One region of the Tepidimicrobium xylanilyticum genome, then DNA from elsewhere that is predicted to be linked to it. Evidence: a T-box and tRNA genes for the amino acid it is inferred to sense, from the RefSeq annotation. Region 1 holds a T-box; the other holds one or more tRNA genes.

Region 1 (7,616 bases):
ATTAAGGTCATCCAAGAGGTTTGGTTTTATTGAAGTAAATGATGGCACTTTTTTTGCTAATTTACAGGTTGTATTTGATGAAACTTTACAAAATTTCCCTGAAGTAGAAAAATTGCCTATTAGTAGTGCCATATCTGTAAAAGGTACCTTAGTGGAAACTCCCGAGGCAAAACAGCCCTTTGAAATTCAGGCAAAAGAAATAAGCTTATTAGCACCATCAGATAGAGATTATCCTTTACAGAAGAAGAGGCATACCTTTGAATATTTAAGGACCATAGCACACTTGAGACCAAGAGGCAATACTTTTAATGCTGTATTTAGAGTAAGGTCATTGGCTGCTTATGCTATTCACAAATTCTTTCAAGACAGGGGTTTTGTATATGTCCATACGCCAATTATAACTGGTAGTGATGCAGAAGGTGCAGGGGAAATGTTTAGGGTTACCACTTTTGATTTAACCAATGTTCCACTACATGAAAACAATCAGGTGGATTATACTGAGGACTTTTTTGGAAGAGAAACAAATTTAACTGTTAGTGGTCAGTTAGAGGCTGAAGCTTACGCATTGGCATTTAAAAGAGTCTATACCTTCGGTCCTACCTTCAGGGCTGAAAACTCCAATACCCCAAGACATGCTGCTGAATTCTGGATGATAGAGCCAGAAATAGCTTTTGCTGATTTAACCGATAACAGGAAATTAGCAGAAGATATGATGAAATTTTTACTATCCTATGTAATGGAAAAGGCTCCAGAGGAAATGAAATTTTTTAACTCATTCATCGATAAGGGATTAATTGAAAGGTTAGAAAATATTGTTAATTCAGATTTTGAATGCATTACTTATACAGAAGCAATAAACCTATTACAAAAATCTAAGGAGCAATTCCAATTTCCTGTAAAATGGGGTATGGATTTGCAAACGGAGCATGAAAGATATATTTCTGAAAAGGTATTTAAAGGGCCAGTGTTTATTATAGATTATCCGAAGGATATTAAGGCTTTTTATATGCGACTTAATGACGATGAAAATACGGTTGCGGCCATGGACTTGTTAGTTCCTGGTGTTGGAGAGATAATTGGAGGAAGCCAAAGGGAAGAAAGGCTGGATGTTTTGGAGAAAAGAATTGAAGAAATGGGCATGAAAAAGGATGATTATTGGTGGTATTTAGAACTAAGAAAATATGGTGGTGTAAAACATGCAGGCTATGGATTGGGGTTTGAAAGAGCAATAATGTATATGACTGGAATGTCCAATATTAGAGATGTTATTCCATTCCCTAGGACTGTTGGGTCAGCAGAATTCTAAAAAATAGCATATAAATCCTTGATTTCCAATTCTACATCTGCTATAATACTTTATAAAATCGAAAATTAACTATGATAGGAAGTAGTAGGCTTATCCATTGATTTTAGAGAGCTGTTGGTTGGTGAAAAACAGTATCAATATAAGCTGAACTCGTCCTAGAGTTGTTAAAGTGAAGTTTAGTAACTTTAACCGGCGACGTCGTTATCGTATTAAGAGGATAGCTTTGCTATCAATTAGGGTGGTACCGCGGAAATTATGCCTTTCGTCTCTAAAATCAGACGAAAGGTTTTTTTATTAAATAATAGGAGGTAGAGTAATGGCAGAGTATAGACCAAACGAAATTGAGAAGAAATGGCAGAAGGTTTGGGAAGAAAAAAGAATTTTTGAAACTAGTGATGATAAATCTAAACCTAAGTTTTACGCGTTAATTGAGTTTCCCTATCCATCTGGAGAAGGTCTTCATGTAGGACACCCAAGACCTTATACCGCTCTGGACATAGTAGCCAGAAAGAGAAGGCTTGAAGGGTATAATGTTCTTTTCCCAATTGGATGGGACGCTTTTGGATTACCCACTGAAAATTATGCAATCAAACATAAAATTCATCCGAAGAAAGTAACAGAAAGGAATGTGGCACGATTTAAGGAACAATTGAAATCCATTGGTTTTTCTTTTAATTGGTCAAGGGAAATAAATACAACAGACCCAGAATATTATAAATGGACACAGTGGATATTTATCAAGTTGTTTGAAAAGGGGCTAGCTTATAAAGCTGAAATGCCTATCAATTGGTGTACTTCCTGTAAAGTAGGTCTAGCAAATGAAGAAGTAGTAGCTGGCCGTTGTGAAAGATGTGGTGGAGAAGTAGTTAGAAAAACTAAGAACCAATGGATGCTAAAGATTACTGAATATGCTGATAGACTTATAGATGATTTGGATAAGGTGGATTATATAGAAAGAGTAAAAACCCAACAGATAAACTGGATAGGAAGATCCGAGGGGATGGAAGTAGATTTTAGAATTAAGAATAAAGATGATGTATTAAAGGTATTTACCACTAGGCCAGATACCTTATACGGAGTTACTTATATGGTAATAGCAGCAGAACATCCCCTAATAGAAAAGTATAAGGATGAAATCGAAAACTTAGAAGAAATAAGAAAATATCAAGAGTACGCTAGTAAAAAATCCGATTTTGAAAGGACTGAGCTTTCTAAGGAAAAGACAGGAGTTGAAATAAAAGGAATAAAAGCCATTAATCCCGTAAATAATATAGAAATTCCCATATGGATATCCGATTACGTTTTGATGAGCTATGGGACTGGTGCTATAATGGCTGTTCCAGCACATGACAGCAGAGACTGGGAATTTGCGAAAAAATTTGGCCTTCCCATAGTAGAGGTGGTAAAAGGGGGCAATGTCGAAGAGGCAGCCTATACTGATACTGAATCGGGAATATTGGTTAATTCTGAACTAATTAATGGACTAGAAGTCAAAGATGCAATCGAGAAGATAAGTTATTGGCTTGAAGAAAATGGGCTTGGTAAAAGAAAAGTAAATTATAAATTAAGGGACTGGGTATTCTCTCGTCAAAGATATTGGGGAGAACCTATACCTCTAGTCCATTGCGATGATTGTGGTTGGGTACCTGTTCCAGAAGAGGAATTGCCTGTTATGTTGCCAGAGGTAGAAAATTATGAACCTACACATACAGGAGAATCTCCATTAGCCAATATGCCAGAATGGGTGAATACCACTTGTCCTAAATGTGGTAAGGCAGCTATGAGAGAAACAGATACCATGCCTCAATGGGCAGGTTCTTCCTGGTATTTTTTGAGATATTTGGATCCACATAACAAGGAGAAGCTAGCTAGAAAAGAAGAGATAGAGTATTGGATGCCTGTAGACTGGTATAATGGCGGAATGGAACATACCACGCTACACCTACTATACTCAAGATTTTGGCATAAATTCTTATATGATATTGGATTAGTAAATACAGTAGAACCGTATAATAAGAGAACTTCTCACGGTATGATTTTGGGAGAAAATAACGAGAAGATGTCCAAATCTCGAGGAAATGTAGTAAATCCCGATGATATTGTAAAAGAATATGGAGCAGATACCCTAAGAACTTATGAAATGTTCATAGGTGATTTTGAAAAATCAGTACCCTGGTCAGAAAATGGTGTTAAGGGGTGTAGAAGATTTTTAGAGAGGGTATGGAGGCTACAGGAAATAGTTGTAGATGGTGATGAGTATACAAAAGAGCTGGAAACTGTTATCCACAAGACCATAAAAAAAGTTTCAGAAGACTATGAAACATTGAAGTTTAATACAGCTATAGCAGCTCTTATGACTTTACTGAATGAATTTAATGAGATAGGCAAAATCACTAAAGCTGATATTAAGACTTTCCTAATTCTGTTAAACCCAGTAGCTCCTCATATCACAGAGGAATTATGGGAAATATTAGGTTTTAATGGAATGCTCAATCAAAGTCAGTGGCCTTCATATGATGAGGAAAAAATACAAGATGAAATAATTGAGATGCCTGTTCAAGTTAATGGAAAGGTTAGAGGGGTCATAAAAATCAGTCCTGATGCTACACAGGATGTTGCAAGAGAGAAAGCTAAAGAAAATGAAAGCATTATGAAATACCTTCAGGATAAGCAAATTGTAAAGGAGATATTCGTTGTGGGTAAAATATATAACATAGTTGTCAAATAGATAAAAATATGAAATAATAATCTTGCTATTGTTTATATGCAATAGCAAGATTTTTTATTAAGAATAAAGGAGGAATAAGATGGAGAAAATAAAAATAATTACAGATTCCACTAGCTACATTGAAAAGGATTTTGCAGAAGAAATGAACATATCCATAGTGCCATTAAACTATATTTTTGATGGTGTTGATGAAAAGGAGGGTTTTCCTGGGGAATTTGATGAATTCTATGAAAAACTACAAAATACTAAATTGTTTCCCACCACATCCCAGCCAGCAGCTGCCGATTTCCTAGATGAATATAAAAAAGCATTTGACGAAGGATATGAAGAGATAATAGCCATTCTTTTATCCTCTAAATTAAGCGGTACTTATAACAGTGCCCTAGTTGCTAAAGATATTTTAGGGGATAAAAGGATTACTGTTATCGATTCATTACAAGCGGCAGGAAATTTAAAGTTTTTGGTGGAAGATGCCATTGCCATGGTAAAAAATGGCAAGACTAAAGATGAAATAGTTAAATATTTAGAAGAAAAGAGAAAGAATATGTCCATATACCTTACAGTAGATACTCTTGAGTATTTAAGAAGAGGGGGAAGGCTTTCAGGAATTCAATCTACTATTGGAGATATGTTAAATATAAAGCCCATAATCCAATTGATAGATGGAGAATTAAAGTTATTAGAAAAGGTAAGGGGAAAGAATAAGGCATTAAAAGCTCTTTGTGACAAGATTCAAGGTCCAGTAGAAAAAATAAGGATATGCCACATTTTAAATAAAGAAGAAGCTTTAAAATTAAAAAAAGAATTGGAAAGCAGGTTTCCCAATGTTCCAATTTCTATAGATATTTTAGGGCCTGTCATAGGCTGCCATTTAGGGCCTAAGGGCATTGGAATATGCTTTTATTAAACGTACAATTTTTATAATAAGTATGATATAATTATAACGAAAAATCCTATTATTTTTTGGAGGTGTAAACATGAAAAAAATTTTAGTAACAGGTGCACTTGGACAAATTGGCTCAGAATTAACCATGCGTTTAAGAAAAGAATATGGAGCTGACAATGTAATTGCAAGTAGTAGAAGAATTAAAGAAGGACATGAAGAACTAATCGAATCAGGAGTATTTGAAGTTTTGGATGTGGTAGATGGAAAACAGTTATCTGATGTGGTGAGAAAACATAAGATAAATACAATCGTTCATTTGGCAGCAGTTCTATCTGCCGTGGGAGAGCAAAACCCAGCCATGGCTTGGGACGTAAATATGAATGGTCTTTATAATGTATTAGAAGTAGCTAGGGAAGAGAATTGTTCTGTATTTACTCCTAGTTCTATAGCCGCTTTTGGAGATTCAACTCCTAAGGATAATACTCCTCAGGATACAATACAAAGACCAACTACCATGTATGGAGTAACCAAGGTAGCAGGAGAATTACTATGTGATTATTACTACCATAAATATGGAGTAGATACAAGAGGAGTGCGTTATCCTGGTATAATATCTTATGAAACATTACCAGGTGGAGGTACTACAGATTATGCAGTACATATTTACTACGACGCACTTAAATATAAAAAATATACCAGCTTTATAGCAAAAGGGACCAAAATGGATATGATGTATATGCCTGACGCTTTAGACGCTGTTATTCAATTAATGGAAGCTGATCCATCTAAGTTGATTCATAGGAATGCATTTAACATTACAGCAATGAGCTTTGAGCCTGAGGAAATTGCGGCTGCCATAAGAAAATATATTCCAGAGTTTGAATTAGATTATGATGTAGACCCAGTAAGGCAGGCTATTGCAGAATCTTGGCCAAATTCATTAGACGATTCAGCTGCAAGGGAAGAATGGGGTTGGAATCCAAAGTATGATTTGGATTCTATGACCAATGATATGTTGGAGAAGCTAAAAGTTAAACTTGGATTATAATGAAAAAGGTAAGGATTTTCCTTACCTTTTTTTATTGGATTAATTTTGTACTATATGCTTACATAAGATAGTTATGACTAGAATAATAATAGCTTAAGTTGCTATCTATAACCAAGATTATAAAAATTATAAAGGAGGACAAAAATAGTGAAAGGATTGATTCTTTGTGGTGGAATAAGTACTAGGCTTAATCCTATTACCTATTCTATACCAAAACAGCTCATTCCAATAGGGAATAAACCCTTATTAGCCTATACCATAGAGTTATTATTAGAGTCGGGGATAACTGAATTAGGAATTTTAGTAAATGAATTTAATAAACCAATATTTGAAAGGGTATTGAAGAATTATTTTAATGATGATTTTCATTATATTATCCAGTATGAACCGAAAGGAATAGCCCATGGTTTATTATTTGCAGAAGAATTAATCAATGGAGAAAAGTTCCTTATGATTTTAGGGGATAATTATTTTGATTTTAATTTAAAGGATTTTGTAAAAGACTTTGAAACGGGATATATGAATTGTAAGATTCTACTTAAGGAAGTAGAGAACCCTGAACGATTTGGAGTAGCATATATTGGGGATGGAAGGATAATTGATCTAGAAGAAAAACCGAAAATGGCTTTTAGCAACTGGGCAGTTACGGGATTATACGCTTTTGATAATAATATATTCAAAGCTTCTAAAAAGATTAAACCTTCTAAACGAGGAGAATACGAAATTATTGATGCCATAAAATGGCTATTACAAGAGGGATATTCAGTAGGCTATGAAAAAATAAACGGAAAATGGAGAGATATAGGTAATCCCTCAGATGTAATAAACCAAAATATTGATATACTATCTTCCATAAAAGATAACATAAAAGGAGAAATAGTTGACTCTCATGTTTCAGGAAGAATTATACTTGGGAATGGTTCAGCCATATACAATAGTACAATAAGGGGGCCCATAGTTATTGGGGAAAAGACTATAATTAAAAATTCTTATATTGGCCCATATACTTCAATAGGGAATAGTGTTAATATTGAAGTGTCAAATTTAGAAAATTCTATTATATTAGATGGATGTAATATATGGGGAGTAGAGGATCCAATCGATTCTTCGATTGTTGGTGAAGGTTCGATGATAATGGGTAATAAAGGTAAGAAAAAAACTCATAGAATCATAGTAGGAAGAAGTAGCAAGATATATTTATCAGTATAACTGTAATAGACTATTTATTTGGAATATATTCAAATGTCATAATAAATACCTTTCTTTTCTGACTAGTTTTCAAAAATAAGACTTAGAAAAGTAACCAATCTTATAGTCTGTCAATATAATGGTAATGGAAAGACATAATTATATTTTAAAAGGAAGGAGATGTTATTATGGCAGTTTATTATCAGCCGGGTTATAGACCTAGCAAATGTAAATGTGGGAAGCAAGACTGTGACTGTCATTCATCGATAGATTGCCGACCTGATAAAATTATATCTAATTGTAATAATCTTACCGGGGCAAGCGGTGTATCTATCGTTGCTATAGGTGAAACTATAACTCCAAGGAATATAGGAAGTCTATCGATAACAGGGTTAAAATGCTTTAAGAGACCAAGTATTAGACTTGATATTACTGCTATTATCACGTTAAATGCTGCACT
Region 2 (7,616 bases), on a different contig from region 1:
ATTTTTTCACCTCCCCAAATACTTTAGGCTTTGTGAACTTTTCTATTAGAGGTGTTGCTACATTCATTAGCAAAATGGAATAGGATACTCCTTCGGGATAAGCACCTTTCACCCTGATTAATGCTGTTAATATTCCTGCTCCAATCCCAAATATGATTCTGCCTATAGGGGTTACTGGTGTAGTAGCATAATCCGTTGCCATGTAAAAGGCTCCTAGGATTAATCCACCACCTAATATATGGTAAGGTAAAAATTCAAATTCTACTCCTAGAAGAACTAACATGATGAAAGTAGTTCCAATATAGAATATCGGGATTTTCCAATCTATAACCTTCCTAATTATTAGATAAGCTGCACCTATTAACAATAATATTACTGATGTTTCACCTATGGCTCCTGGAATATTGCCTATAAACATGTTCCAAAGGGTTGGCAATTCTGCACCTGCTGCTTGTGATGCTGAAGTAGCTGCTTCTACTGTAGCTGAAGCTGCACCATCAGCACTTATTCCATACTTCATAATAGCTAATGGAGTAGCTGTTGCAACGACATCTGGCCTAGTACCAGTAAAAGTAGCCATATGAGTAGGCCAAGAAGCTAGGAGTACGGCTCTGGCGGCTAATGCTGGATTCATGAAATTCGATCCTAATCCACCGAAAAACTGTTTTACTACTATTATTGCAAAAGCAGTACCTGCAACTGGTAACCACCATGGTGCACTAGCAGGCAAATTAAAGGCTATTAATATTCCAGTTATTACTGCTGAAAGGTCATTTATGGTTATAGGCTTTTTAAATAATTTTTGAATAAGTGCTTCAAAGATCATAGCTGAAGCTACAGAAATTAATATTAGTTTTAAAGCATTTAATCCAAAAAAGTAAACGCTTCCAACAACCGCTGGTACAAGTGCAATAATTACATCCAACATTATCCTCTGTACAGATTCATTAGATCTAATATGAGGAGATGAAGACACTAGCAACATATTTTCTAAGGCAAGTTCTTGAGCCTTGGAAGTATCGACTACTTTACTATCCATTTCAGATCCTCCTATCTATTTTGCTTTCCTCTTAGCAAGTATTTCTCTTTTCGCCAATCTAATGGACTCCACCAATGGCCTTTTAGCTGGGCAAATATAAGAACAAGCTCCACATTCTACACAATCTAATGCATGGTATTCTTCTGCCTTATCAAAATTGTGCTTTAATGTATAGCTGCTTATATACAATGGTTGTAATTTTACGGGACATACTTCTAGACACTTGCCACATCTTATACAAGGCAAAACTGGTTCGGGTTTCGCCTCTCTCTGAGTTAAAACTAGAATACCACCAGATCCCTTAATAATGGGAACATCTATAGAAAATTGGCTTATACCCATCATTGGCCCACCACTAATTATTTTCCCAGGAGAATTCTCATTAAAACCACCACATTCTTCAATTAAATCCTTAAATGGAGTTCCTATTTTCACCAGTAGATTTTTTGGATTTCTTATACCATTGCCAGTAACAGTAGTTACCCTTTCATATAGAGGTTTTCCTTCTAATATGACTTCTGCTATAGCTCTAGCTGTAGAAACATTAGATACTACAGCTCCTACATCCATTGGTAACCCCCCTGAAGGAACTACTCGTCCTAAAATGGCATTTATCAACCTTTTTTCGTCCCCTTGAGGATATTTTACCTTTAGGGTAGCAATGCTTATATTTGCTTCATCTTTACTTGCTTCCTTTAAAGCTATTATTGCATCAGGTTTGTTTTTTTCAATACCTATAATTCCTTTTTCTACTCCTAAGGCCTTCATTATGGCTTTTAAACCAATTATCACTTTTTCTGGTTCTTCAACCATAACCCTGTGGTCTGCAGTTAAATATGGCTCACATTCTGCACCGTTTATCAAAACTGTGTCAATCTTTTTGTCAGGTGGTGGTGATAATTTAACATGAGTTGGAAAACTTGCTCCTCCCATCCCAGTAATACCGGCTTCCTTGATTATTTCAATTACCTCTTTAGGAGATAGGTCTTCTAATCTTCCTTTGGGTTTTACCGATTCATGCAGTTCATTCTTCCCATCGGACTCAATGACTACACATTTGACAGTAAGACCTGTAGGTATGGGAATATGAATTATGTCTTTCACTGTTCCAGATACAGAAGAATGTACCGGAGCAGATACAAATGCTTCCGATTCTCCAATTTTTTGTCCTACCTTAATGTTGTCACCTACCTTCACCAAAGGTTCACAAGGAGCACCTGTATGTTGGTGTAGCGGTATTGCGACCATAGAAGGTTCTTTTGCTCTCTCTATAGGAAGGCTTTCTGTCAATTCTTTATAATGTGGTACATTTACGCCGCCCTTAAAAGTGAGATTTTCTAACTTCATCCTTATTCCACCTCTTTTTTCTTTAATATATAAATATGTTAACAAATGGCTTCAGGCTAATTGTATCCAATGTCCATTATAACATTAAATCAGCCAAATGTATACCCTATAGCAGTATTGAGATATTTTTAACAATACTCTTTCGCTTTATTAGACTCTCAAAAGTCTTAGAATGTTCGTTCTTTCTACAATCAATACTTTATTAACAAAAAACAAAAAAACTAAAATGACCATTTTCAACCCCAATTATTGTTAATTTAACAACACTAAAAATTAGTATATTTTTATGTCCGAATAGTTTGGAAAACTAGTACATTTCACATTCAACTGGATTTGAAAGCTATTATATTTTCATGCTTAATTGGATTGGATCGTCAGGATAGATTAGATTAGATAGGGTTAATCCAACTAATCTAACGTTTTTTTCCGATTTGAATTTGTTAAGGAGTATTTGTTTTCCCGTATGGAATATAACTCTTTCGTCGTTGGTAGGAATGTTTAAAGTAATGCTTCTGGTTTCTATTGAAAAATCATCATATTTAATTTTTACAGTTATAGTCCTTGCTAAATAGCCTTTCGATACTAATTTATTTGCTAGGTTAATGGAATATAATCTCAATTTATCTATTAACAATTTGGGATTATTAATATCCTCCTTAAAGGTTTCTTCTTCTCCTATGGACTGATTAATAATATTTACTTCTACAGGCCTTGAATCTATACCAAAAGAAAAGTCGTATATTTCCTTTCCCCTTTTCCCAAACAGGGTAATCAGCACATCTTTATCATATCTTTGGATATCCCCTATATAATAGATGCCTAGTTTGCTTAGCTCCCTTTCCATTTTAGGCCCTACACCCCATAATTTTGAAACGGGAAGAGGTTTTAGAAAGTTTACTACTTCCTCTTTTCGTATTATAGTTAAACCATTTGGTTTTTTCAAATCAGAAGCAAGTTTTGCCAAAAACTTATTTATGGATATGCCTATTGAAGCCGTTAGATTTACTTCTTTTTGTATATCCCTTTTGATATCTTTAGCAATAAATAGGGAATTCTTTCCTGTTACGTCCAGAAAAGCCTCATCAATGGATATGGGTTCAATTTTATCAGTATATTTATATAATATTTCATGTATTTGTCTTGATACCCTCTTATATTTATCCATATTCACAGGTAAAAAGATTCCATTTGGGCATAACTTTTTTGCAACTTTTGTAGGCATAGCAGAATGAACCCCATATTTTCTAGCTTCATAGGAGGCAGTACAAACCACTCCTCGACTGCTAATTCCTCCAACTATAACAGGCTTCCCTTTATATTTGGGATTATCCCTTTGCTCTATTGAAGCATAAAATGCATCCATATCTATGTGGAGTATTTGTCTATCCAAATCGACCATCCTTACCTTTGAAATAGTTATTATAAAAAAATCATATACATAAAGTATATGATTTGGTGCAGGAGAAGGGACTCGAACCCTCACGCTCTATTTGAGCAATAGCCCCTCAAACTATCGCGTCTACCTGTTCCGCCACCCCTGCAAAATATTATGTTGCATATTAATTATAAATTAATTCTTAGTTTTTATCAACCTTTTCTTCTTGGAATTCTTTAGGAATATACCAATTAGCAATATTCTTATATATATTGTAAAAATTGGAACCAACATCTCCCATTATCTTCTTATCCATTAATACTGCATTATTTCTAAAAAACAGGCTTATATAGGGTAGTTCTTTAATAATTTGAGATTGAAGTATCTCGTAATTTTTTTGTTTTTCCTCTCTACTAGTAGAATTAAAAGCTGCTTCTAACATTTGATCCATAATAACACTGTTATATTTTATAATATTAGTTCCCATGCCAATAGCACTAGAATGAAAAATAGAAGATAGTTCTATAACTGGAGATATATTCCAACCTAATAATAGTAAATCGTAATCACCCTTAAGGACCTTAGTGTTTATCTTCTCCCATTGTTCTTCCACCATTTCCTCTGTCAAATTGTTTGGAATCTTATCTGGATAATCCTTAATTACTCGAATCCCCAATTTGTTCAAATCCTCAACAACTATATCTGCAGTTTTAAGCCTTAAAGGATTATAGGAATTGGTTAATAATTTAAGAACTACTGCATTGCCATTTTCATCCTCATAGTACCCATCTCCATCAATGTCCTTCCAACCTAAATTATTTAACTCTTGATGAGCCTTTGCTGGGCTATAACCGTAGAAGTTTGCCTCTTCCGAAAGCAGCCATGAATCCGGATGAATGGGTAAATCCGTCTGAGTGGCATGTCCAAGGTATACTTTCTGGATTATAGCTTGTCTATCTATTCCATAGGCAATTGCTTTTCTTAAATGTGAACTATTCTCCGCATTAAAAATGGGTTTTGAAAAATTAAAGCCTAGAAATTCATAGTTTTGAGAAATGAATTCCAATATTTTTACCCTATTGCTTTGATCAAACTTTTCCCAATCTACTCCCAAAGCTAAACTCAAATCTATTTGTCCAACTTCAAAAGCTGTTAATGCCAATTCATTATCATCCAATATCCTTCCTATGATCTTATCTATGTAGGGTCTTCCTTCTCTATAATCTTCAAAACACTCCAATTGAACCTCTTTAAACCGCTCATAATTAACAAATTTATATGGTCCTGTTCCTACTGGAATATAATTATCATCCTTCAATGCTTTTATATAAGAATTTCTATCCTCACTTCCCACAGTGAATCTGTGTTTGGGTATTATTGGAAATGTAAGAGCTTCAAGGTTATTGCTAAATATTTTTCCGAATTTGATTTCAAGATTATAATCATCAATTATTTTGACATTTATTAAACTATTTATATTTGAAATACTAAAAGGCCCTAATAAATCACTCCACATCCTTTTGTATACATTGTCATTTTTTGCATGCTTTATTACATTAATAGTGAAAGCTACATCCTCAGCAGTAAATTTCTGACCATCATGCCAGTATACGTTCTCTTTTAATTTAATGGCTATAGTTCCATCGCTATAAATAGCATAATCATCTGCCAATTGGTTTTCGATTTGGAAATTTTTATCTAAGTCAAACAAACTTTCAAATATGAGCTTGCTGAAATGGTAATAGCTGTTATTTTCACATGTTAGGGGGTTTAATGTAGTAAAATTTGTTAATGGTAAAATCAGTTTTCCTCCATATTCCGGTTCATATTCCTTATCATCCTTCTCTTCTACTTCAAAAACTTCAAAAATATTTGATCCACCATCATCTTTTCTATTGCATCCAGTAAAAGAAAGAAAAATAGTAAGAATTAACAGTATTAATAGTGTTTTGTTGAGCTTCAAAACCTATTCCCCCTTGTTATTTATATAATATCAGGCTTTTCATTACCTTCCTAATATTGTGGATTAAAGCAATAAAGTTGATATTACTATTCAATGCTTTATCCTCAAAGGAATTTTTATATAATACCCTATAAATATTAATATTTTTTTCTACCTTTTCTATATATTCCTCCGTCTCCTTAAAGGGTATTTTGTTAAGAACTATTCCATTCTTAGAATACTCTTCATTTTCAAGCCATTTAGATACATTGCCACTGCCACCATTATATGCAGCCAAAATTAATTGGAGGTTTCCATCGAATTCCTCCTCTAATACCTTTAGATACCAACTACCTATTCTAATATTGATTTCTGGTTCGAATAGTTTTTCCAAATCAAATCCTTCAATAGAAAGCTCCTCAGCAGCCCAATTCCCAGTAATAGGAGATATTTGCATAAGGCCCCTGGCTTCTTTGGAGGATATAGCATTTCTATCATATCTACTTTCCACATTTATTATTGCAGCTATTAAATAAGGGTCTATATTATATTCTTTTGAATATTTATGGATTAAATCTACATAGGCCAAAGGGTAGAATACCTTTAAATACGTTGATAATGCTACATAGATCAGAACTGATACTAAAATTATATTGATCATCCTTTTAATTCCATTTTTAGACTTCATATGTTTCTAATACCTCCAAAGAATCAAATGCTATCTTCTATTATTCTCAAAACCTGTCTCCTTAAGGATATCAAATCCTTACTATTATCTATTATCCTAGTAGCATATTTTCGCTTTTCATCTATAGGCATTTGAGCCCTAATCTTCCTGAGTCCTTCTTCCTTACTCATTTTATCTCTTTTAATAAGCCTATTCAATTGGGTGTTTTCGTCTACATATACTAGCCATATTTCATCAAAAGCTATTTCATACTCTTTAAATTTATCTAATTCTTCTATTAACAGTGGTACATCTACAAAGATAACTCTTTGGTCTTTATGCTCATTGATTTGCCTACTTATCTCTCGAAACACAAAAGGATGGACTATATCATTTAATCTTTTCCTCATAAGGAAATCCCTAAATATTATACTAGCTAATTCTTTTCTATTTATATTCCCTTTATCATCAAGTATATTCTTGCCAAACACATTTATTATTTCTTCATAAGCAGGCTTTCCTATTTCAACCATTTGTCTAGCAATTATATCTGCATCTATTACCTCATAGCCTAACTCCCTAAGTATATTTGAAACGGTGGATTTCCCCGTAGCTATACCCCCTGTTAATCCTATAATTTTACCATTACATGGATTCATACCAGCTATCTCCCGTCTTTAAATCTACTTTTAACGGTATTTCCAACTTAACAGAATTCTCCATGATATCCCTTACAAGATTTTTAACTTCTTCTACTTCATCCCTATGAGCTTCTATTATAAGCTCGTCGTGAACTTGTAGTATAAGCCTTGATTTTAAATTCCTTCTTTTTAATTCCTTAAACACCTTAACCATGGCAACCTTTATTATATCTGCAGCACTACCTTGTATAGGCGTGTTCAAAGCGATCCTTTCTCCAAAGGACCTTACACTAAAGTTTTTGGATTTAAGCTCCGGAATATACCTTCTTCTGTTTAAAATAGTTTCTACATAGCCTTTTTCTTTTCCTACTTTTACAATATCCTCCATGTATTTTTTAACATTTTCATAATTCTTTAAATAATTATCTATATAGGCTTTAGCTTCCTTTCTGGATATGTTCAAGTCTTTTGAAAGACCGTAATCACTTATTCCATAGACTATACCAAAGTTCACAGCCTTAGCCCTACTCCTCATTAAAGGAGTTACTTCATCTATTGAAATATGGAATACTTCTGAAGCTGTTTTAGTATGAATATCTTCGTCT

The links. A T-box is a leader RNA that pairs with one kind of tRNA and senses whether it is charged. The one in region 1 lies ahead of leuS (leucine--tRNA ligase), so its partner is inferred to be a tRNA-Leu.
Region 2: it encodes a tRNA-Leu, which carries the amino acid that the T-box ahead of leuS (leucine--tRNA ligase) is inferred to sense. The anticodon was not compared.

The regions. Positions count from the first base shown of each region.
Region 1 covers NZ_FNNG01000002.1:31,630-39,245, reverse strand. Annotated here, with positions in the region: gene asnS (asparagine--tRNA ligase) at 1-1,306, shown strand, start outside; T-box leader at 1,369-1,579, shown strand; gene leuS (leucine--tRNA ligase) at 1,623-4,034, shown strand; gene BLV68_RS02320 (DegV family protein) at 4,114-4,941, shown strand; gene BLV68_RS02315 (L-threonine 3-dehydrogenase) at 5,012-5,968, shown strand; gene BLV68_RS02310 (glucose-1-phosphate thymidylyltransferase) at 6,116-7,177, shown strand; gene BLV68_RS02305 (DUF4489 domain-containing protein) at 7,345-7,616, shown strand, end outside.
Region 2 covers NZ_FNNG01000011.1:44,383-51,998, forward strand. Annotated here, with positions in the region: gene BLV68_RS11300 (RnfABCDGE type electron transport complex subunit D) at 1-985, opposite strand, end outside; gene rsxC (electron transport complex subunit RsxC) at 1,055-2,386, opposite strand; gene BLV68_RS11310 (DNA polymerase IV) at 2,730-3,776, opposite strand; tRNA gene BLV68_RS11315 (tRNA-Leu) at 3,840-3,927, opposite strand; gene BLV68_RS11320 (peptide ABC transporter substrate-binding protein) at 3,964-5,724, opposite strand; gene BLV68_RS11325 (lytic transglycosylase domain-containing protein) at 5,741-6,391, opposite strand; gene coaE (dephospho-CoA kinase) at 6,415-7,029, opposite strand; gene polA (DNA polymerase I) at 7,016-7,616, opposite strand, start outside.